Regions from separate parts of the Pseudoalteromonas maris genome, predicted to be linked through region 1. Evidence: predicted binding sites of a transcription regulator. Region 1 holds the regulator's gene; each other region holds the start of a gene.
What was found. Region 1 encodes FliA, which starts transcription of late flagellar genes. Its sites were predicted from a motif close to CTAAAGNTNNNNNNNNNNNNGCCGATA; they were not measured.
Positions count from the first base shown of each region.

Region 2: pomA (flagellar motor protein PomA) is a predicted target of FliA. The motif match lies at 4,910-4,936, and genes of this name have one in related genera.
Region 3: AAEU32_RS09400 (DUF3530 family protein) is a predicted target of FliA. The motif match lies at 5,140-5,166, and genes of this name have one in related genera.

Region 1 is NZ_JBMMUF010000001.1:396,254-403,332, reverse strand. It holds gene flhA (flagellar biosynthesis protein FlhA) at 1-687, shown strand, start outside; gene flhF (flagellar biosynthesis GTPase FlhF) at 764-2,281, shown strand; gene AAEU32_RS01960 (MinD/ParA family protein) at 2,274-3,134, shown strand; gene AAEU32_RS01955 (RNA polymerase sigma factor FliA) at 3,149-3,871, shown strand; gene cheY (chemotaxis response regulator CheY) at 3,912-4,295, shown strand; gene AAEU32_RS01945 (protein phosphatase CheZ) at 4,314-5,069, shown strand; gene AAEU32_RS01940 (chemotaxis protein CheA) at 5,085-7,079, shown strand, end outside.
Region 2 is NZ_JBMMUF010000005.1:1,978-9,056, forward strand. It holds gene AAEU32_RS08460 (M20 metallopeptidase family protein) at 1-1,023, shown strand, start outside; gene AAEU32_RS08465 (DNA topoisomerase III) at 1,096-3,018, opposite strand; gene AAEU32_RS08470 (flagellar motor protein MotB) at 3,126-4,052, opposite strand; gene pomA (flagellar motor protein PomA) at 4,055-4,816, opposite strand; gene AAEU32_RS08480 (exodeoxyribonuclease VII small subunit) at 5,072-5,311, shown strand; gene ispA ((2E,6E)-farnesyl diphosphate synthase) at 5,320-6,207, shown strand; gene dxs (1-deoxy-D-xylulose-5-phosphate synthase) at 6,276-7,079, shown strand, end outside.
Region 3 is NZ_JBMMUF010000005.1:214,355-221,433, reverse strand. It holds gene surA (peptidylprolyl isomerase SurA) at 1-594, opposite strand, end outside; gene lptD (LPS assembly protein LptD) at 608-2,914, opposite strand; gene djlA (co-chaperone DjlA) at 3,245-4,084, shown strand; gene AAEU32_RS09400 (DUF3530 family protein) at 4,067-4,957, opposite strand; gene rluA (bifunctional tRNA pseudouridine(32) synthase/23S rRNA pseudouridine(746) synthase RluA) at 5,203-5,856, opposite strand; gene rapA (RNA polymerase-associated protein RapA) at 5,899-7,079, opposite strand, start outside.

The DNA.
Region 1 (7,079 bases):
GATCAAAAAGATGAAGCGCAATCATTAGGGTATACCGTAGTTGATGCAGCTACCGTTGTGGCTACGCATATTAGCCAATTACTCACCAATAATGCGTCCTTGTTACTTGGGCATGAAGAAGTACAAAGTTTGCTAGATATGCTTGGTAAGAGCCATCCACGCTTAGTGGAAGGACTTGTACCAGATGTCTTGCCATTGACGACCGTCGTTAAAGTGCTGCAAAACTTACTCAATGAAGGTGTCGCAATTCGTGATATGCGTACTATTGTACAAACTCTCGTGGAGTATGGTCCACGTAGCCAAGATCCTGATGTACTCACAGCCGCAGTGCGTATTTCTCTGCGCCGCTTAATTGTTCAAGATGCGGTCGGCGCAAGCCCTGAAATTCCTGTCATAACATTGGCGCCTGAGTTGGAACAGATGTTGCATCAGTCACTTCAGAACGCGGGAGACGAAGGTGCAGGCATCGAGCCGGGCTTAGCTGAGCGACTACAAGCGTCACTTAGCGAAGCTCACCAAAATCAAGAAATGATTGGTGAACCTTCAATTTTATTGACCTCGGGAATGCTTAGAACGGTGTTATCACGCTTTGTTAAATACACCATTCCAGGCTTGAAGGTAATGTCTTACCAAGAAGTACCAGATGAGCGTCAAATTAAGATAGTTAGCTCCGTAGGACAGCAATAAACAAACGGTGATGCCTAAGGGCTAAACCACGATGAATAGCTAGTTGGTAAGGTGCCGATTGGCAGAGGGTGAACTTATGAAAATCAAACGTTTTTTTGCAAAAGACATGCGCACAGCGCTCAAAGAAGTTAAAGATGAGCTTGGCGCTGATGCAGTCATCATGTCGAACAAAAAATTGGCGGATGGCGTTGAGATTGTCGCGGCCATTGATCATGAACGTCCAGCGGCACCTAAGGCACCTCAGAGCAATGCTCCAGCAGCCAAAACAAGTGTGCAACACCCAAGTCGTGTGGTTCAGCCGCAAACACGTTTTGCGCGCCCACAGCCGCAAGACCAACAAAGTAGTGTCGCAGACTCATTGCAAGCCCTACTGGAGCGTCAAAACCCTCAGCCTAAAAATGCCGCATTGGCAGATATGTTTTCGCAATCAGGCATCGACTTAACAGCAGCAACTCGCACACATGGTGATGGTAACCATCACACTGCTGCGCAGCAGGTTGCGGCGCCTTCTAGGGCTTCGGCTCCTATGTCACAACCAGCAATGCACAGTGCACCTGTGAATACCCATCTTGATGATGACCTAGATGGTGATGATTTTGACGATTTTACCGCTCAAGCAAAAGCCCCTTTAGCGCGCCAAGAACAGCATGATGAAATGATGGTGATGCGCGAAGAGATGAATGCGATTCGTCAGCTGCTTGAGAACCAAGTGTCAGGCTTAATTCAGCAAGACCGTGCGCGACGCGACCCAACTCGCGCCTGCTTTATTGATCGCCTTCAAGGTATGGGTATTAATGCGGATGTTGCGGAGCAATTGGTGCGTTATGTGCCCGACGACTTGTCGCGCAAAGAAGCGTGGCATGTGGTAATGGAGATGATGCATAAGCAAATGCACACCACGAACAATGAAATTCTGCGCCATGGTGGTGTTTACGCATTAGTGGGTCCAACTGGTGTGGGCAAAACCACGACGGTTGCCAAACTGGCGGCACTTGGTGCGCAAAAATACGGTGCTAATAATGTCGCGTTGATCACCACTGACACCTATCGTATTGGGGCCTACGAGCAGCTTGCAACATACGGTCGTATTATCGGTTGTCCAGTAAAACAGGTGAAAGATGCCAATGAACTTGCTGATACGCTTTATCAACTTCGTAATAAGCGTCTAGTATTAATTGACACAGCAGGTATGAGCCAACGTGATTTACGTTTAAGCGAACAATTGAACACGCTAATGCGCAGTGCATCAGCCGATATTCGCAGTTATTTAGTACTCAGTGCCACAGCCCAACATGAAGTGTTGCAAGAGACTATTAAGCACTTCAAAAAAGTTGACTTAAGTGGTTGTATTTTCACCAAACTTGATGAAAGTCTAAGTTTAGGTGAGATTATTAGTGTAGCGATTCAAAATCGCTTGCCAATAGGGTATCTTACTAACGGCCAGCGCGTTCCAGAGGATATTCGCGTAGCAAACTCAGAAAAAATGGTTAGAAAAGCTGAGCAATTGTTTATTAAACGTCAAAAATCAAAACAAACAGCGGCTCCAATGGGGCGTCAGTCAGTGGCGCCACAAGCAGTAGGAATGTATGATTAACACAGTACACGATCAAGCAAGCGGCCTTCGAAGAATGAATCAAAATAACAGTCAAGGCGTAAAAGTAATTGCAGTCACCGGGGGTAAAGGTGGCGTGGGCAAAACCAATGTCTCGCTCAACTTGGCCATTGCCATGGGGCAGCAAGGAAAGCGCGTGTTAGTGCTCGATGCTGACTTGGGGCTGGCAAACTGCGACGTTATGCTTGGTCTTCGCGTGGAAAAGAACCTTTCTCATGTATTAAGCGGCGAGTGTGATTTAAGAGATATCTTGGTCACAGGCCCTGCGGGGATCCAAATTGCCCCTGCGACCTCAGGCTCACAAAGTATGGTTGAGCTGACGCCTGCGGAACATGCAGGCCTTATTCGCGCATTCAGCGAACTTGATAGTGACTTCGATGTATTAGTGGTAGATACCGCAGCGGGTATATCTGACATGGTACTGAGCTTCTCACGTGCCTCGCAAGATGTGCTAGTCGTCGTGTGTGATGAGCCAACATCAATCACCGATGCTTACGCCCTTATTAAAGTGCTAAGCCGAGAACACGGTGTGTACAAATTTAAGATAGTTGCCAATATGGTTCGCAGCCTTCGTGAAGGGCAGGACTTATTTGCGAAGCTGTCCAAAGTAACCGATCGATTTTTAGATGTGGCCCTCGAGCTGGTGGCAACTGTGCCCTACGATGAAAACATGCGTAAGGCGACGCGTCGTCAAAAAGCCGTGGTGGACTTTTTCCCCAACTCGCCAGCATCAGTCGCCCTCAAAAACTTGGCAACAAAAGCACTGAAGTGGCCCATTCCAAATCAGCCATCGGGTCATCTCGAGTTCTTTATTGAGAAATTAGTTAATAACTAACGGTTAATTCCAGTATGAATAGAGTCGCCGGGTATCAGCAGCAACAACAGCTTAACTCTCTTGTCGAGCGTCATGCGGCGTTGGTCAAACGCGTTGCGTGCCACTTGCTAGCGCGCTTACCTGCCAGTGTGCAACTGGATGATTTAATCCAATCTGGAATGATAGGCCTGATCGAAGCGTCAAAAACGTTTGATGCAACAAAAGGCGCCAGCTTTGAGACCTTTGCTGGTATTCGCATTCGTGGCGCGATGCTTGATGAGATACGCCGTGGTGATTGGGCGCCGCGTTCTGTGCATCGCAATAGCCGTGCTGTGGCACACGCTATCAACGAGCTCGAAGGGCTATTAGGACGTGAACCTAAAGACATTGAAGTAGCTGAAAAACTTGATATTTCCCTTGATGAATACCATCATATTTTAAACGATGTAAATTGTTCAAAAGTGTTGGGCATTGAGGATTTGGGTGTGGATGAGGACGTTATTCACACTCACAGTGACCAATCTGATGCAACGAAGCCATTTAACAGTGTTCAGGGGGAACGTTTTAATGCCGCCCTTGTTGATGCGATTAAGTCGCTACCTGAACGTGATGCGCTCGTGCTGTCGCTGTATTACAACGATGAAATGAATTTAAAAGAAATAGGACAAATACTGGACGTAAGTGAGTCCCGTGTAAGTCAGATACATGGTCAGGCAATGATTAAGCTCAAAGCGAAAGTCAGTGACTGGGTCAATTAGTAGTAAATAAAAATAGGTTCATACCTCACTGGAGGATACTTTGGATAAGAACATGAAAATTCTTGTGGTTGATGACTTTTCAACGATGAGAAGAATCATCAAAAACCTTTTACGTGATTTAGGTTTCACAAACGTACAAGAAGCTGATGATGGCAGTACAGCGTTACCTATGTTGCAAAATCAAGAGTTTGATTTTGTGGTAACTGACTGGAACATGCCAGGTATGCAGGGGATTGACCTATTACGCGCTATTCGTGCTGATGATAACCTAAAACATATTCCTGTGTTGATGGTAACTGCTGAAGCGAAAAAGGAGCAGATCATTGCTGCTGCGCAGGCAGGCGTAAACGGATACATCGTAAAACCATTTACCGCAGCGACATTGAAAACCAAGCTGGATAAAGTGTTTGAGCGTTTAGGTTAACCATTTAAGGAGAGGTATATGTCGGCTCCCGCTGCACCTCACATTACCCTAGAGCAAGCTAAACAGCTCGTCACTTTTCTTGAGCAAGGTGAGCAGGAAAAAGCTGATCAGCTAATCCTTGATGCTGCTTCTAAGGAGCAGTCTGAACTGTTTGCTGAAGTGGGGAAACTCACTCGGCAGTTGCATGAGTCATTGAAAAATTTCCAACTTGATACGCGTATCAATGATTTGACTCAAGAAGCCATTCCTGATGCCAAGCAGCGCCTCAATTATGTCATCGAGATGACAGAGCAGGCAGCCAATAAAACCATGGACGCTGTGGAAGCAAGCTTACCTATCGCAGAGCAATTATCTACCGACCTGCATCAGATTAAGCCCAGTTGGGATAAGTTGATGCGTCGCGATTTGGATATCGGTGAGTTTAAACAATTATGCCATTTGCTCGATGGCTTCATGACTCGCTCACAAACCAGTACCTTAGAGTTGCACGATTTACTCAATAACGTACTGATGGCGCAGGACTACCAAGACCTTACAGGCCAAGTAATTCGTCGCGTAATGGAGTTAGTGCGCGAAGTGGAAGACAGTCTTATCCACATGTTAAAGGTATTTTCTGGCGAAGACGTTGACGTCAATACTGCTGAGCGCAACAAGCCAACCACCCCAGTTGAAGGCGAAGGCGCTGAAGGGCCAATTATCGATAGTGAAGCCCGAGATGACGTGGTATCAGGGCAAGATGAAGTCGATGATTTATTGTCGAGTCTGGGATTCTAAGAGGAGAGCGGTTGCATGAGCTTTGAAGTAGATGAAGATATTTTACAAGACTTCCTTGTTGAAGCGGGTGAAATATTAGAGCAGCTGTCAGAACAACTGGTTGAATTAGAAAACAATCCAGACGACAAAGATTTGCTCAATGCTATATTCCGAGGGTTCCACACCGTGAAAGGTGGTGCGGGCTTTCTTGGTATGAACGAATTGGTCGATGCCTGTCACGGTGCTGAGAATGTCTTTGATATTTTACGCCAAGGCAAAAGACAGGTAACTGCTGAGCTGATGGATGTGATCCTTCAAGCGCTAGACACCATTAATGAAATGTTCGCGCACATTCAAGCGCGAGAGCAACCAGACCCTGCGGATCCACACCTACTCGAAATACTACATCAACTTAGTGAGCCAGAAGTTGCGGGGGAGCAAATTGTTGCTCCTGCGGCAAGTGAGCCTCAAGAGGTTGAAGCAACACCTCCACCTCCTGAAGATGATGACGTCGATTTGGGATTCGGCGACGATATCCTTTTCGATATGGATAGCGGTGACACGAGCGATGATGGCATAGATGAAATCACCGAAGAAGAGTTTGAGCATTTATTAGATGAGCTTCACGGGGCAGGAAAAGGGCCATCAGTAGACGCTCCGCCGTCAAGTAACGACAGTGGCTCAGATGATGACATTACCGATGATGAGTTTGACTCCCTTCTTGATGAGCTTCATGGCCCCGGTAGCTTTGGGACAATCAGTTCAGAGCAAGAGTCAGCTCCACCTGCTGCCCCAAGTGAGACGTCAGATCAGAGTACACAAGCAAAAGATACAGACGGTGGTGATGAAGAAATCACTGAAGATGAATTTGACGCGTTACTCGATGAGCTGCACGGAAAGGGCAACGCCCCTAGTGTTATAGAGAGTAATGAACAAGCTCAAGCGAGTGAAGCGCCCAAAGCTGCCAGTTCAGCGCCTGAACAAGCTAAGCCAGCACCGGCAGCTAAAGCGCCAGCACCAGCTCCAAAACCCGCACCTGCTGCCAGTGATAAAGCAGCAGATGCTAAAAAGGCACCTGCCAAAGCGGCCCCAGCTGCGCAAGCTGAAACCACAGTTCGTGTTGATACCAAACGACTCGACCAGATCATGAATATGGTGGGTGAGTTGGTACTAGTGCGTAACCGCCTAGTCACTTTAGCGAACAATACCAGTTCAGAAGAAATGGGTAAGGCGATTTCAAATCTTGATGTAGTCACTGCTGACTTGCAAGGTGCGGTAATGGCTACCCGCATGCAGCCAATCAAGAAAGTGTTTGGTCGCTTCCCTCGCGTGGTCCGTGATTTGGCTAGAAGCTTACAAAAAGACATTTCACTCGTACTTGAAGGTGAAGAGACCGATCTTGATAAGAACTTGGTTGAAGCTCTGGCCGATCCACTTGTTCACTTAGTACGAAACTCTGTTGACCACGGTATTGAGATGCCTGATGTACGTGAGCAAGCGGGTAAGTCACGAACCGGTTTAGTGAAACTGTCAGCATCACAACAAGGTGATCATATTTTACTGAGTATTGAGGATGACGGCGCCGGTATGGACGCTGAAAAACTCAAGAAAATAGCTATTAGCAAAGGGGTTATCGATCACGACCAAGCGGCGCGTTTGAGTGATACTGAAGCTTATAACCTGATTTTTGCCCCTGGTTTTTCGACTAAAGAGGAAATCTCAGACATCTCTGGGCGTGGTGTTGGTATGGATGTGGTTAAAACCAAGATCAGCCAGCTCAATGGCACCATCAACATTCAGTCGCAGCTTGGCGAAGGCACGCGTTTGGATATCAAAGTGCCATTAACACTCGCTATTTTGCCAACCTTGATGGTGGTTATTGGCGAGCAAACATTTGCCTTACCTTTGGCTGCGGTCAGTGAAATTTTCCACCTCGATTTGACCAAAACAAATGTGGTCGATGGTCAGTTAACGATTATTGTGCGTCAAAAGGCCGTGCCACTGTTCTACCTCGAGCACTGGTTAATCAAA
Region 2 (7,079 bases), on a different contig from region 1:
GGCCTACCAATTATTGAACAAACAGGTGTACCTTATGCTTCACAAGTACGTGTTACTAATAAAGAAGGTATTCAAGTAGGCGTGATGCATGGCTGTGGTCATGATATACATATGACTAGCTTCCTCGGCACAGCTGAACACCTAGTTGCTAACAAAGATAAATGGCAAGGCACGCTCATGATGGTCGCGCAACCTGCAGAGGAAGTGGGCGCGGGAGCGAAAGCAATGCTCAAAGAGGGTTTATTTAGCAACTTCGCTAAACCAGACCATATCATTGCACTGCATGTCAGCGCCAGCGTGCCCGCTGGTAAGGTGGCGCTTAAACCTGAATACACTATGGCGAGCGTAGATTCTGTTGATATTATCGTTAAAGGTAAAGGCGGCCACGGTGCTTACCCACATACCACCATTGACCCAGTTGTAATTGCTTCTCGCGTAGTGTTGGCACTACAAACTATCACTAGTCGCGAACTTTCTCCTCTTGAACCTTCCGTTGTGACCGTTGGCTCAATCCATGGCGGCTCAAAGCATAATGTCATTTCTAATGAAGTAAAATTACAGCTCACCTTGAGAAGCTACAACCCAGCAGTGCGTGAGCAACAAATAGCTGCGATTAAACGTATTACCGCAGGTATTGCAGCAAGCGCCGGTTTAGAGGAATCTCTTTTTCCCGAAGTGATTGTGCACGAGGGGGAGTCAATTCCCTCAACGTATAACAACCCTCAACAGACTGCAAGAGTAACTGAAGCAATTAAATCAGCCATTGGCGGAGATAATGTAGAGCTTACTGCTCCTGTTATGGCAGGTGAAGATTTTGGCTTGTTTGGCCGAACAGAAGAAAAGCTTCCCATTACATTATTTTGGCTAGGTGGCGTTAATCCTCAGAACTACGCCGAAGCGATGAAAAACAATACACAACTGCCATCGCTGCACTCAAGTAAGTTTGCACCAGACTATCAAAAAGCGATTCCTACAGGTGTCAGCGCAATGAGCAACGCTGCTTTAGCCTTATTTAGAAAATAATATAGAACGTGTTTACCTTTGAGGTAGGGGTTTTGTTCAAATCACACAGCAAAGATAAACACGCCCTAACAACTACGCCGACGCTTTTTTACTTCTAGGGCGCACACTCTTTCTTCTGGCGCCCTTAAACTTGCTCTTAACCTGACTTTTGATGTGAGCAAATTGCCGACTATCACAGGTCTTCGCCTGTTCAATCAAATCACTTAACTGGCTCACTAATGGGCTCATGAAATCAGTGTACTTGAGCTGCTTTTCGGCGATTTTTGCCAATGCCATTTCCCAATGAGCAGTCAGGTCGGGCGTTGATAGAGTCTCTGGCAGCGCATTTATGAGGGCAACTCCAGCTTCGGTGGCAGTAATTGATTTACCGTTTCTTGTTAAAAAACCACGCTTAAATAAAAGCTCAATAATACTCGCTCGCGTAGCCTCTGTGCCAAGACCATCTGTTTCCCTGAGTACTTTACGAATATCTTTGTCTTTTACGTGACGACTAATGGCTGTCATTGCCGCAAGTAACGTGGCATCAGTAAAATGTGCCGGAGGTGTGGTGTTTTTATCAATCCGTTTGGCGCTTTCACACAACACTTGCTCACCCACACTCAACATCGGCAATATTTGTTCTTCTTTATCTGCTTTTTTTGGTAACAGGACTTTATAGCCTTGTTCAATCTCTTCTTTTGCTTTGGTTGTAAACCTTCCCCCTGCAACCTGTGCTTCAACATCGGTTTGGTGATATCGATATGCTGGCATGAACTGCATCACGTATTGACGGCAAATGAGTTCATACACTTGGCGCTCTGTGGTTGTAAGCTGTGCATTGGTCTTTTTGTTGGTAGGCACAATAGCATGGTGAGCCGCAACTTTAGCATCGTTAAAGCAGCGCACTTTTTTACTGGTATTAACAGTGCTTAACTGCTCGTTGGTAAATACACCATTGGCAACGATGCTACAGATAATATCTTGTGCTTGATTAAAATGATCATTCGGTAAGTAGCGATTATCCGAGCGCGGATAGGTAATTAACGTGTGCTTTTCATATAGGTTTTGGCATGTATCAAGCACCACTTTAGCAGCTAAACCAAAACGTTTTGCTGCATCAATTTGCAAAGCAGACAAGTTATAAGGCAGCGCCACTTGTTCTTTTTTTTCACTGCGCTCTACCTTAGTAATGACACCATCTTGGCCTGATACACGAGATACAACGTTGTCCGCGAGGGCCCTCGAAAGTACGCGCCCTTCACTGTCTTGATAAGGTTTGCACGCCTCGCTGGGTTGCCACTTGAGTGTAAACCCATGTTGCTCATGGGTGAGCATGTGTGCCTCGACCTCATAAAAGGGTTTGCTTACAAATTCATTAATTTCTTTATCTCGGGCGACAACGAGGCCCAACACAGGTGTTTGCACGCGGCCAACAGAAAGCACACCTTTATAACCCCCTTTTTGTCCAGCCAATGTGTAGGCACGAGTTAGGTTCATGCCAAACAGCCAATCCGCTCGCGATCGCGCCAAAGCAGACACACTCAAAGGTATAAATTCGCTATTACTGCGCAGTTGCGTGAGCGCCTTTTTCACCGCGGGCAAATTTAAGTCGCTAATCAACAAACGTTCAATACTGTGCTTTTTACTCTCGGGTAATGTTACTTGCGAGATGACCTCATCGACGAGCAACTGCCCTTCTCTATCGGGGTCGCCCGCATGAACGATATGACTCGCTTGTTTGATCAGCTTTTTAACCGTAGTAAGTTGCTTGCGTGTTTTTGATTTAGCCTTGAGTTGCCATTGCTGCGGCACTATGGGGAGGTGTTGTAATTGCCACTTTTTATATGCTTGGTCGTAATCATCGGGCTCGGCTTGTTCGAGTAAATGGCCAATACACCAGGTTACACAGTCGCCGTTACCGAGCTCGATATACCCATCTTTTTTGTTATGAGGTTTTGGCAAAGCGGCCGCTATAGCGCGCCCAAGTGAAGGTTTTTCGGCAATATAAAGCTTCATAGCACAACAACTGTTCATCCATACAGTTATTGCAGTGTAGTGTATTTTTGCTATCGATGAAAGAGAAAAAGCGCAGCCTCTTGCTGCACTTTGTTCTGCATGACTTGTTATTGAATGACTTCGATAGGGTCAGATTCTTTCGCTTTACCTTGCATAATAGAAATCTCGACGCGACGGTTACGTTTTCTATCTTCGTCAGTTTCATTTGGAACTAATGGGCGCGTATCAGCATGACCAACAACAACCATCCGTCCTTTATCGAAACCTTCAACTTTTTGCATTTCACTGGCAACGGCAACTGCGCGCGTCGCACTGAGATCCCAGTTATTGGTGTAAAGTTCATTCGATACTTGGAAGTCATCAGTATGACCTGAAACTGTGATCTCTCCGGGCACATCTTTTAGCAGCGCAGCAATATCTTGAATAATTGGTTTAAATTGCGGTTGTAGAAATGCACTGCCCGAAGGAAACGAACCATTTTCTCGGATACGGATAATGATTTGCTGACCCAATGACTCCAACTCAATAGCACCATCAATGATTTGTTGCTCAAGTTGCTGGGCAATTTTCTTCACCAAGTCATTTACACGTTCTTGATCTGCCGCTGCTGTTGCTTGTTGCTGCGATTGCTCTTGTGCGGTACTCGCTGATTCACCACCACGCTGCTCACCACGCTGCTCTTGGCGACCGCCAGCAGAGTCTTCATCACCCGCTTGAAACTCAAGCATCTGTTGAGTCATCTCTACGGTTTGCTGCTGAATGGTTTCAATGGGCGTAGGATCTGGCCGACCAGGCTTGAATTCCATGGCAATCACGCTGGTACCTTTGGGAATATCTTTTACTTCCAACTTATTTTGCACACCGAAAGCAAACTTCATGGAACCGGCAATTTGTTTAAACTTAAGCACGTCCATTTCCGAAAATGCCAATAGCAAAACGAAAAAGCACATCAGAAGCGACATCAAGTCAGCAAAGGTTCCCATCCAAGCAGGTAGCCCGGGGGGAGGACATTTGCACTTTTCCTCATCCGACATAGCTACTCCTCGGTATCCACCTGACGTTTAGACTCAGCAAGGTAGTTTTTCAAAATACCCTCGATGACTTTGGGGTTCTGACCATCTTGGATACCCAAAATAGCATCGAGTATAAGGCGTTGATTCAGCTCTTCTTCGTCTTTTCGAAGTTCCAATTTAGCTTGAATTGGTATGGCAATGACGTTGGCAAGAAACGCCCCGTATAACGTTGTTAACAAGGCTACAGCCATGGCAGGCCCAATCGCTTTGGGGTCATCCATGTTAGAAAGCATAGCTACGAGACCAATCAACGTCCCTATCATCCCCATAGCTGGAGCGATGTCACCCAATGCTTTAAATAAACCAGCGCCTTGTTCATGGCGGGTTGATGTTAGAGAAATATCTTTTTGTAGTGTTGCACGCACAACATCCGCATCATGCCCATCAACGAGCATGTCGATGCCTTTGCGCATGAATTTATTTGAAATTTCGGCTTCTTCTAGGGCTAAAAATCCGCCTTTACGAGCTGAGTCAGCAAGCTCAACAGCTTTTTCAATTAACTCTTCTGGGGACTCAATTTTGAATGCAAATGCTTTAGCTGCAACTTTACCTATCGTAAAGAACTGCCCCAATGTGTAGTTGGACAGCACGATAAATAGTGAACCACCAAAAACTATAAGCACTGAGGGCGTATTGTAGAACATACCTAGGTCGCCACCGAGGACCATAGACATAACAATAAAACCTATAGCGCCTAGAATACCGATTATGGTTGCTAAATCCACATGTCCTCCACCCCTTGTGACCGTTTTAGTGCACCTGAAAACAAGCTTACCTTGGGTGCCCAAATTCGTTGGTTATTATAAATACTCTTAAGCTATCGGCAACTTGCTGAATTACTTGAATCATTTTATTACACTATTAATAAAATTAGCAGGCTTAAAGTGCTTTGCCGTGAAAATATCAACAGTGCTTTGACCTTGCTGTGGAATGCCCCTAAAATTGGCGGTCTTATCTCATTAGTAGCGAGTTTGCAGGCAATGGTGCAAAAAAAGCCAGAAAATCTCAGTTTTGAAGAAGCAATGAACGAATTGAGTCACATTGTCACCGAAATGGAACAAGGTGATATGCCCCTAGAGCAGTCTTTGAAGCAATTTGAGCGCGGCATTAGCCTAGCCAATGCCTCAGCCCAGAAACTCGACAGCGCACAACAAAAAGTAAGTATGCTAATGAGTAACGATCTCAACAGCGAACTCACGCCAATGGATGATCAAGAGTAATTAACGCCGTGAATTTAAAACAAGCACTGGCGCAAGCGCAGCATGATGTCATGCACACACTTGAGCAGTATTTCCACTCTCAAGCGCATGCACAACCTCGTATTCTTGCAGCCACCCAGTACAGCGTGCAAAACGGTGGCAAACGGTTACGTCCATTTTTGGTGTACTGTGTTGGCAACATGCTTGGCGCCGATAAATCTGACTTAGATAAAGCCGCGGCGGCCATTGAATGTATTCATAGTTACTCACTGGTACACGACGATTTACCCGCGATGGATGATGATGACCTGCGCCGCGGTAGACCAACGTGCCACATTGCCTATGATGAAGCTCATGCTATTTTGGCGGGAGATTCACTACAAACAATCGCTTTTGAATTGCTCAGTAGCACGGACTTTGCCATTGGCGCATCAGCGCAATTGAGCTTAGTGAAAGCGCTAAGCCAAGCATCAGGCCTACTGGGTATGGTGGGTGGACAAGCACTTGATATCAATGCAACCAATCAAGACATCTCGTTGTCTCAGCTTGAAAGTATTCACAAAGCTAAAACCGGCGCACTGTTGAGCTGCGCGATAAAGTTGGGCTATTTGTGCGCGCCAAACGTAGAAGAATCAACAAAGGCAGCACTTGATAGTTACGGCAATGCCATCGGTTTAGCGTTTCAAGTACAAGACGACATTTTGGATATCGAGGGTGATACCCAAACCTTGGGTAAGCCTCAGGGCTCTGACGAAGCAGCGAATAAAGCGACCTATCCAGCTTTGCTTGGTTTAGAAGGCGCAAAACAAAAGCTCACTCAGCTTTATGATGAAGCAATCAGTGCCATTGACTCATTGGCCTACGATAACACTGAGCTCAAACAATTAGCGCAGTACATCATCGCTCGAGATCATTAAAATTTATTACAGGTGGCTGTGAGCGATTTGATATACTCGCGCCATTGAAGTGAAGGATAAGTAAACGCATGAATTTGGATAGTAGCAAGTATCCCCTTTTAACGCAGGTCGACGAGCCTGCACAACTACGCGATCTGCCACAGCAAAAGCTTGGTGCGTTCAGCTATGAATTACGGGATTACCTACTGAACTCAGTGTCTCAAACCAGTGGGCACTTTGCCTCGGGATTAGGCACGGTTGAGCTTACCGTTGCGTTACATTATGTCTATAACACTCCTTTTGATCGCCTAATTTGGGATGTTGGTCACCAAGCGTACCCTCATAAACTGATCACGGGTCGTCGTGAGCGTATGCCAACTATTCGCCAAAAAGATGGCTTACACCCGTTCCCGTACCGTGGTGAGAGCGAATACGACACGTTCAGTGTGGGTCACTCGAGCACGTCTATTTCTGCCGCCCTAGGTATGGCAATCGCCGCAGAAAAAGAAGGTAAAGGCCGTAAAACAGTGGCCGTAATCGGCGATGGTGCGATAACAGCGGGAATGGCATTTGAAGCCATGAACCATGCTGGTGATGTAAAGTCTGACATGCTGGTGATCTTGAACGACAACGAAATGTCGATATCAGAAAACGTCGGAGCATTAAACAACCATTTTGCACGCATTCTGTCTGGCAGTTTTTACACCAACATTCGTGAAGGTGGTAAAAAGTTATTATCCGGTTTGCCTCCTGTAAAAGAACTAGCCAGTAGAATGGAAGAGCACCTCAAGGGCATGGTTATTCCTGGCACTTTCTTTGAGGAGTTGGGCTTTAATTACATTGGCCCAATTGATGGCCATGATGTCAACATGCTAGTTGATACCTTGCGTAAT
Region 3 (7,079 bases), on a different contig from region 1:
TTGAGCGCTCGTAATTTCTTCAGGTGTTGCGCCACTTGGGATATCAATCAAGATATGACCAATGTCATACTCTTCACTGTTTCCGCCTTGTTGTTCCATGATTTTCAGCAAGTTTTCAATTTCTTGAAGGCTGATGTAGATACGACGGTCGACATTGGCACGCATGGCTTGCTGCGTGGTGATTTCCTTGCGCATATCCTCGCGGAACTGCTGGAAATCTTCACCAGAAGCTTCAACAGAGCGACGCATATCGGCAATGGTGCCACCTTGTTCTTGCGCCATGCTTGCCAATGTTTGGTCAAGCTGGCCGTCTGAAATGTTCATACCCATACGCTCAGCCATTTGCAGCAGCAAGGTCTGGTCGACTAGGCGTTCGATGGCTTGTACGCGCAATGCACTGTCACTCGGTAGTTCCTGACCACTTGCTTGAGCTTGCGCTTTAACGCGGTTAACAATGCTCTTTACTTCACTTTCTAAAATAACCCCTTCGTTAACAATGCCCACGACTTGGTCAATCATTTGAGGTTTTGCAATGGCACTGTGGCTAAGCCCTAGTGCTAAAAAACTGGTAGCTAAAAACTGTTTTAAATTCATATTTCTTATTGCTTTAATTGGTAAGGAAATAGGGGCGGCGATAGCCAAAAATGCCTTCTTTGAGTATCTCTTGTGCATCATAACTGCGACTGCCTCCAAGCCCTTTAAGGACAAATTTGATGCCGATCCCCGAGTCGAAGACCGCTTGCTCTTGGTTAATACTTTGATTCAAGTCTGTTTCAATTTGTCTGCGACCTGTGATTTGCACGGCCCAACAACATGACTCGTACTGTACGCCACTGTAGAACTCAATACTACGACCTGATTCGATATCGCGGTGGTAGCTGGCTACAAACTGCCAATTATCATTCAATGGCACACTGGTAAACATACCGACTTGCTCAATTGTATTCCCTGAGACATCGTTTGCATAGCGATGGTTCAATTGTACCAGCTGATTATCGTCACCTTTGTAATCTAACGTTAGGTGAGATTGGATCATTTGGCTGCCATCAATGTCGTATTGTATACCTCCTGAGAGATACCAACGGCGATGCCAATGCCACATTGCTTCACTTGCAAATAACGAATTGTAGGTGTTTTGTGTGGCGAAATCCTGACTGGTTGGCTTCGCGGAATCTGATAAGTAAAAGATTTGTCCCGCACTGAGGTGGAACACTTCTTGGTTACTCTTATCGAATACGCGAGTGGTTGCACCGAGTGTTATTTGGTTCGCGGCTGCGATTCTATCTACACCCGAAAAGCGGCGGTCACGAAACAGGCCAAAAAAGTCATCTTGCAGTTTGGTGGTGTCGAATAAACCGATGTTATTTTGGTCTTTGTTCGGGGTATATAAATACTGCACTTGCGGTTCAAGAGTTTGAATACCGTCATCGACAAAGAGGCTAGTATCACGCTCGAAGTTAAGTTGGCTGTACAAACGTACTTTGGGTACGGTACGGCTAACGGTATCCTCAAACTCAGTACCTTGAAGGTCACCTTCTTGATTGTAGTAAGTGTGCAATACACTTAATTCAGATAAGAAAGACCATGCATAGCGCTCTTCGCTAAAGCTTACTTTGGGTTCTAGGTGAACACGTGTTGCTTCATCAATAATGCGCGTGCTGTTTCTAAAGTGACTGACCTCACCGTTAATTACAGCATCAAACCAGCCTAATTTGTATGGGGTGGTTTGAGTGAAATGAATTCTTGGTAAAGCCGTGTATGACTCTAGATGATCCCCTAAAACCTCGTAATCTTGTACTTGTATATCGGTGCGCCAGCGCTCACCTAGGTGAGTCAATATAGCCGAGCGTGCCAAGTGCGTGTCGGTCTTGGTGGCGTAGTCAGAGTTCAGGTCAGTAAGGTAGTTATCATCGCTGACATTGGTAATATCCACACCGGCACGCCACGAATCATTGAAATAGCTCTGTTGTTGCCAGTGGTATAAATGACGTGATCCCAGCTGTGGATCTGAATCGTCTGAACCAAGATACTCCACGCCCAGCATCCCTTGAGTGGTTGACGTCAGGTATCGAAATTCTGATTTTAGCTGTAAGCCTTTTTCCGACATATAACGCGGTGTTAATGTCAGGTCATAATTAGGCGCTAAATTAATATAGTAGGGGGTTACAGTTTCTAGACCAAAGCGATTTGAGCTGGAAAATTTGGGAGCCAAAAACCCTGTTTTGCGTTGGTCGTTAATTGGAAACGTAAAATAGGGAAGATACATCACAGGAGTATCATAAATCTTCAGCGTTGTGCCCCATGTTTCACCCCATCCCTCTTGCTGTGAAAGAATAATCTCATCAGCGCTAATAGACCAAGTTTCATTGTCTACGGGGCAGGTTGTGAAGCTAGCATTATTCAAAAATAAGCCTTCTTCAGAAACACGTAATTGCTCTGCACCACCGCGACCTTGTTGCTGAGTGAGCTTGTAGTCAGCACCAAGTAGCGTGATATTCGAATCATTTAAACTGGCATTAAGGCCACGACTGGTAATGATAGCGGTGCCATTTTGGTAGGTGAGGGGGCCTTTGGCATTGAGTAAGCCTTGTTGCTTATCTATCAATGCTGACTGCGCACTGAGGCTCATATTTTTGCTGCTGATATCAACATCACCGGTAAATTGTGCACTGTCTTGGCCTATTAGCTCAACATCATCAGCAACAATTTCAATAACGCCAAAAGGTAAATTTGGGGCATACCAAGGAGCTGGACGCGCATCGTCTAGGCAGTGTGATATCGCTGTTGGACTCACAGTTTGGGTATCAGCAACCGCAGCGGCGCTGTTGATCACGGGCTGTGTTGTTGATGCCTCTGTCGCGTGGGCATGGGTTCCATACAGGGCTAGCGCAATCATGCCCCATAACTTATTCATCTATTCGTTCACCTTAGCTTGCTAACTCAGGGTGGTTGTTTACATGCGGCTATGATCCACACAGAGCATGATTCACGCTCTCGCTGTTGTTGTTTGTATGTGTTTTTAGCGAGTATGCAATATTGGCGAACCGCTCTTTTTTGACGGTATCGCTCTGAGAATTAAGGATGACATAATAAAGCAATTTCGCACGAATTACATTAGCGAAGTGTTGCAATTATCTGCAATTTTAAAGCAAATAGCGTATGACATGCATGGCATAGGCTCTTGTTAGTTTGTGTAATTTTAGTCACTATGACAGTGCACAGTTAATTCAAAGGAAATGCAGTAATGTGGGGGAAGATTCTCGGGGCCTGCTTCGGTTTTATGTTCGGTAAGGTATTTGGTGCCCTGTTAGGTTTGTTTGTTGGCCACATGTTCGATAAAAGCCTCAAGCAGAATTTTGACAATGCAGGTGGCTTTAAAGGCTTTTTCAACAACGACAATATATCACAGCGCCAAGCATTATTTTTCTCTAGCTGTTTTGCCGTGATGGGGCACATCGCCAAAAGCAATGGTCGCGTAAATGAGATGCATATTCGCGCTGCGACAGCCTTTATGGATGAGATGGGGTTAACAGGCGATGACAAAAAAGAGGCGCAACATGCGTTTCGCGCCGGCAAAGAAGCCGACTTTTGTATGACATCAACATTACGTGAATTTAGAGAGCACTTTGCTGGGCGCTTTGACCTCATTCAATTATTTCTTGAGATTCAAATTCAAATGGCTTTCAGCGACGGGCATTTAGCAAGTGTTGAAAAAACCTTATTAGAGCAGGTTGCGAAAGGACTTGGTTTAAGTCAAACCCACTTTAAGTTCATTTTGAAGCGTTATCAGGCTGAGTTTGCTTTTCGCCAACAGCAACAGCGCTTTAACCAGCAACATAGCCGCCAGCAACGCACTTCTTCGAGCAGCAATTCTTCAATGAGCCGCGCACAAGCGCTCAATATTTTAGGTTTGGATGAGGGAGCTGATGCACGAGAAATCAAAAAAGCATATCGCAAACTTATGTCTCAGCATCACCCAGATAAACTGGTTTCTCAAGGTTTGCCCGCACACATGATGAAGTTGGCGCAAAAGAAAAGCCAAGATATTCAAGCCGCCTATGAATACCTAAAAAAGGCGGCGTAAAAAGCCGTCTATCTCCGTGGTTAGGCGGGCTAGTTGCTCGCTATTGTTGGCGTCATCTAGCAACTCAACCTGACGATAATCGAGTTTTTGATTTTTCTGTGCCCACAGTGGCCCCAGCTTTTTGTGCGAGTCTGTCATTGAATGCGCGCTAGTAGTGTAGAGGTCTAACACAGCGGGAATAATAATCGAAAAGTTGGCGCCAATATGGCGATTGCGCTCGGGATCTGGCAAGTAGCTGTTCAGAGCTATCATTGCTTGGAGTTCAATTTCAGGGAATTCACTTAGGTACTCACTGAGCAACCCGGCACCTTGTCCTATTGCAAAAATGCTGACTGGCTTAGGTGTCTGTGCCGCTCTTTGCATTACTGATTCGAGTTGTGCTTGTAATCGTGATTTATAGGTGTCCAGATCAATCAACGCGTACGCGCTTTGGTAATTTGGAATATAACTTTGTTGCTCAGTTGGTGTTTGCGGTTCACTTGGTGCACTTTGTGTTTGTGTCGCCGAGTCGCTAGCTGCTGTATCGTCAGGTGTTTGCACGATGTCTTCGCTAGCAGCGGCAATGCTTATGTTGTTGAGCACCAAATAGCTGTCATAGCCTTTTTCACTAAGCGCATAGCGCAGATAAGCAAAGCCATGTTTACCACCAACAGGGTCCATCAAAGACGCAAAAAAGATGATGGTACCGCGATGTGCTGGTGCCATGTGGGGGTGATAAACTGTTTGAAACTCTTCACCTTGAGCGAGTAAGGTGATTTGCTCATCGAGGCTACTATGGGCGTGATAGTGGGTGTCGCCCTTGGCTGGGTGAATCAGTACTAAGGCGAGCAATAGCAGCATAAAGCGCATATTAAGATGTCCTTGTTTATCCATGTGCAATCTCCATCCCCCTACATAGCTACGCATTTTAGCGGGCTAAATATCGTGCTCACAGCGTTAAATTTTTTCTATGTAGAATAACTACATAAGAAAAATTTTGCCTTGTTATCACATCATTTATCCAGCGCTATACCTGATCAGATATTTAAGATGATTGGCATAAGAACTTCATTTTTTATCGGCGCGATAACATGAAAGTTTAGCGCCAATATGGATACCAGGTTGTATTTTGTGTTTTGTTAAAATGGGCAGGCAGCAGTAAAAGTCATCACCTCTGCCGTACTTGGGTGGGTGATTGTCAGCCAGTGAGCATGCAGTTGTAGGCGTTCAGCGCGTGCTTTAGCTTGTGGATGAGCATAAAGTCTATCGCCCAAAATCACATGTCCCAGAGAAAGCATATGCACTCTGAGCTGGTGGCTACGTCCTGTTACTGGAGTGAGGCGCACGCGAGAGCAGTTATCGCCACTGCTTAGGACTTCGTAGTGAGTTAATGACGGCTTACCATTTTCTAAATCCACCATTTGTTTAGGTCGATTTGGCCAATCGCAAATCAAAGGCAGGTCCACAGAGCCTTGTTTGTCTTGAGGGTGCCCTTCAACGATGGCAATGTACTCTTTTGCTGTCTCTCTGTCTTGAAACTGCATACTAAGATGACGATGGGCTTGTTTGTTTAACGCGAGACAAATCACCCCTGATGTCGCCATATCGAGGCGATGTACAATTTTCGCAGTAGGGAATACAAGATTGGCGCGATTTATCAAACTGTCGGCATGCTTTGGATCTTTCCCTGGCACAGTGAGCAAGCCACTTGGTTTGTCGAGGATCAACAAGTCGTCATCTTGATAGATGATGCTCAAATAGGGAAAACGCGGTGGATTGTAATTTAACAGCATGGCCAGCCTCAGGTTGTAAGGCTGGCCATTTTAATGAAATGCTTAGTGACTGACAACGATTAAGCGGATTGCGTCGAGCTTCACTTTCGCTTTGTCTATGTATTCGTCCATTTGTGTGCGACTACTGTGGAAGTGCGCCAGCTCGTCTTCACGAATGTTAGGGTTAATTTCCTTGAGATTGCTAAGGCGTTGAAGTTCTGAGTCAACGGCTTTGTGCATCGCACTCTTTGCTTCAGTGCGCAAACTTTCCATAGTTTCTTGCGCCATTTCATTGCCTGATGCAATCAGTGGGTGGATGGCACTTTGCAGTGCATTCACAAGCTTGGAAGCGGTTTGTCTTCCAACTGCGTTGAGCTGCTGATTGAACGCATCGAAGGCCACATTGTCGGCTAGGTTATTACCTGCTTTGTCCAGTAACACGCGAATGGGTGTTGGTGGCAAGTAACGGCCAAGTTGTAATGCTTTTGGAGCCATTGCTTCAGCAATGTAAATAAGCTCAACAAAATACGTGCCTGCTGGCAGTTTTTGGTTTTTCAGCAATGCAACAGAGGCGGTACCAAAGTCATCGTCACAGATCATCTCCATAGCGCCCTCAACCATAGGGTGATCCCAACTCAAGAAGTGCAAATCTTCTTGTGCTAACGCGGTGTCTCTATCAAACGTAACACTCATGCCTTCGTCTTTGAGCAATGGGAAGTTCGCGCCTAGCATATGCTCTGTGGGCTTAAGGATGATGCTATTTTCACCTTTATCTTCTTGATTAACGCCCCAAATATCAAAGACATTGATCATGTAAGTAGGTAACTCGAAGCTGTCATCAACGTCGCTGATGTCTGTAACGAGGTGTTCCGACTTACCTTGGCCGCTGGAGTGCAGCTCTAATAAACGATCTCGTCCAGATTCCATTTGTGCTTTGAGCTCGGCGTATCGTGTGCTTACTCGCGAGATGAGCTCTGCAAGTTGCTCGTCTTCATACTGATTGCTGGCTAATAACTGTAGTAATTCGTCACCAAACTCTTGATTTAGCATGTGACCTGTTGTCGAGGTGTGCTCAAAGGCATTTAAACCTTCGTGATACCAGCGCAGTAGAGTATGTTGTGCACTGTTTTCAAAATAAGGCACATGGATTTTTATATCTTGGGTTTGACCAATACGGTCAAGGCGACCAATGCGCTGCTCCAACAGATCAGGGTTGAGTGGCAGGTCGAATAGGGCTAGATGAT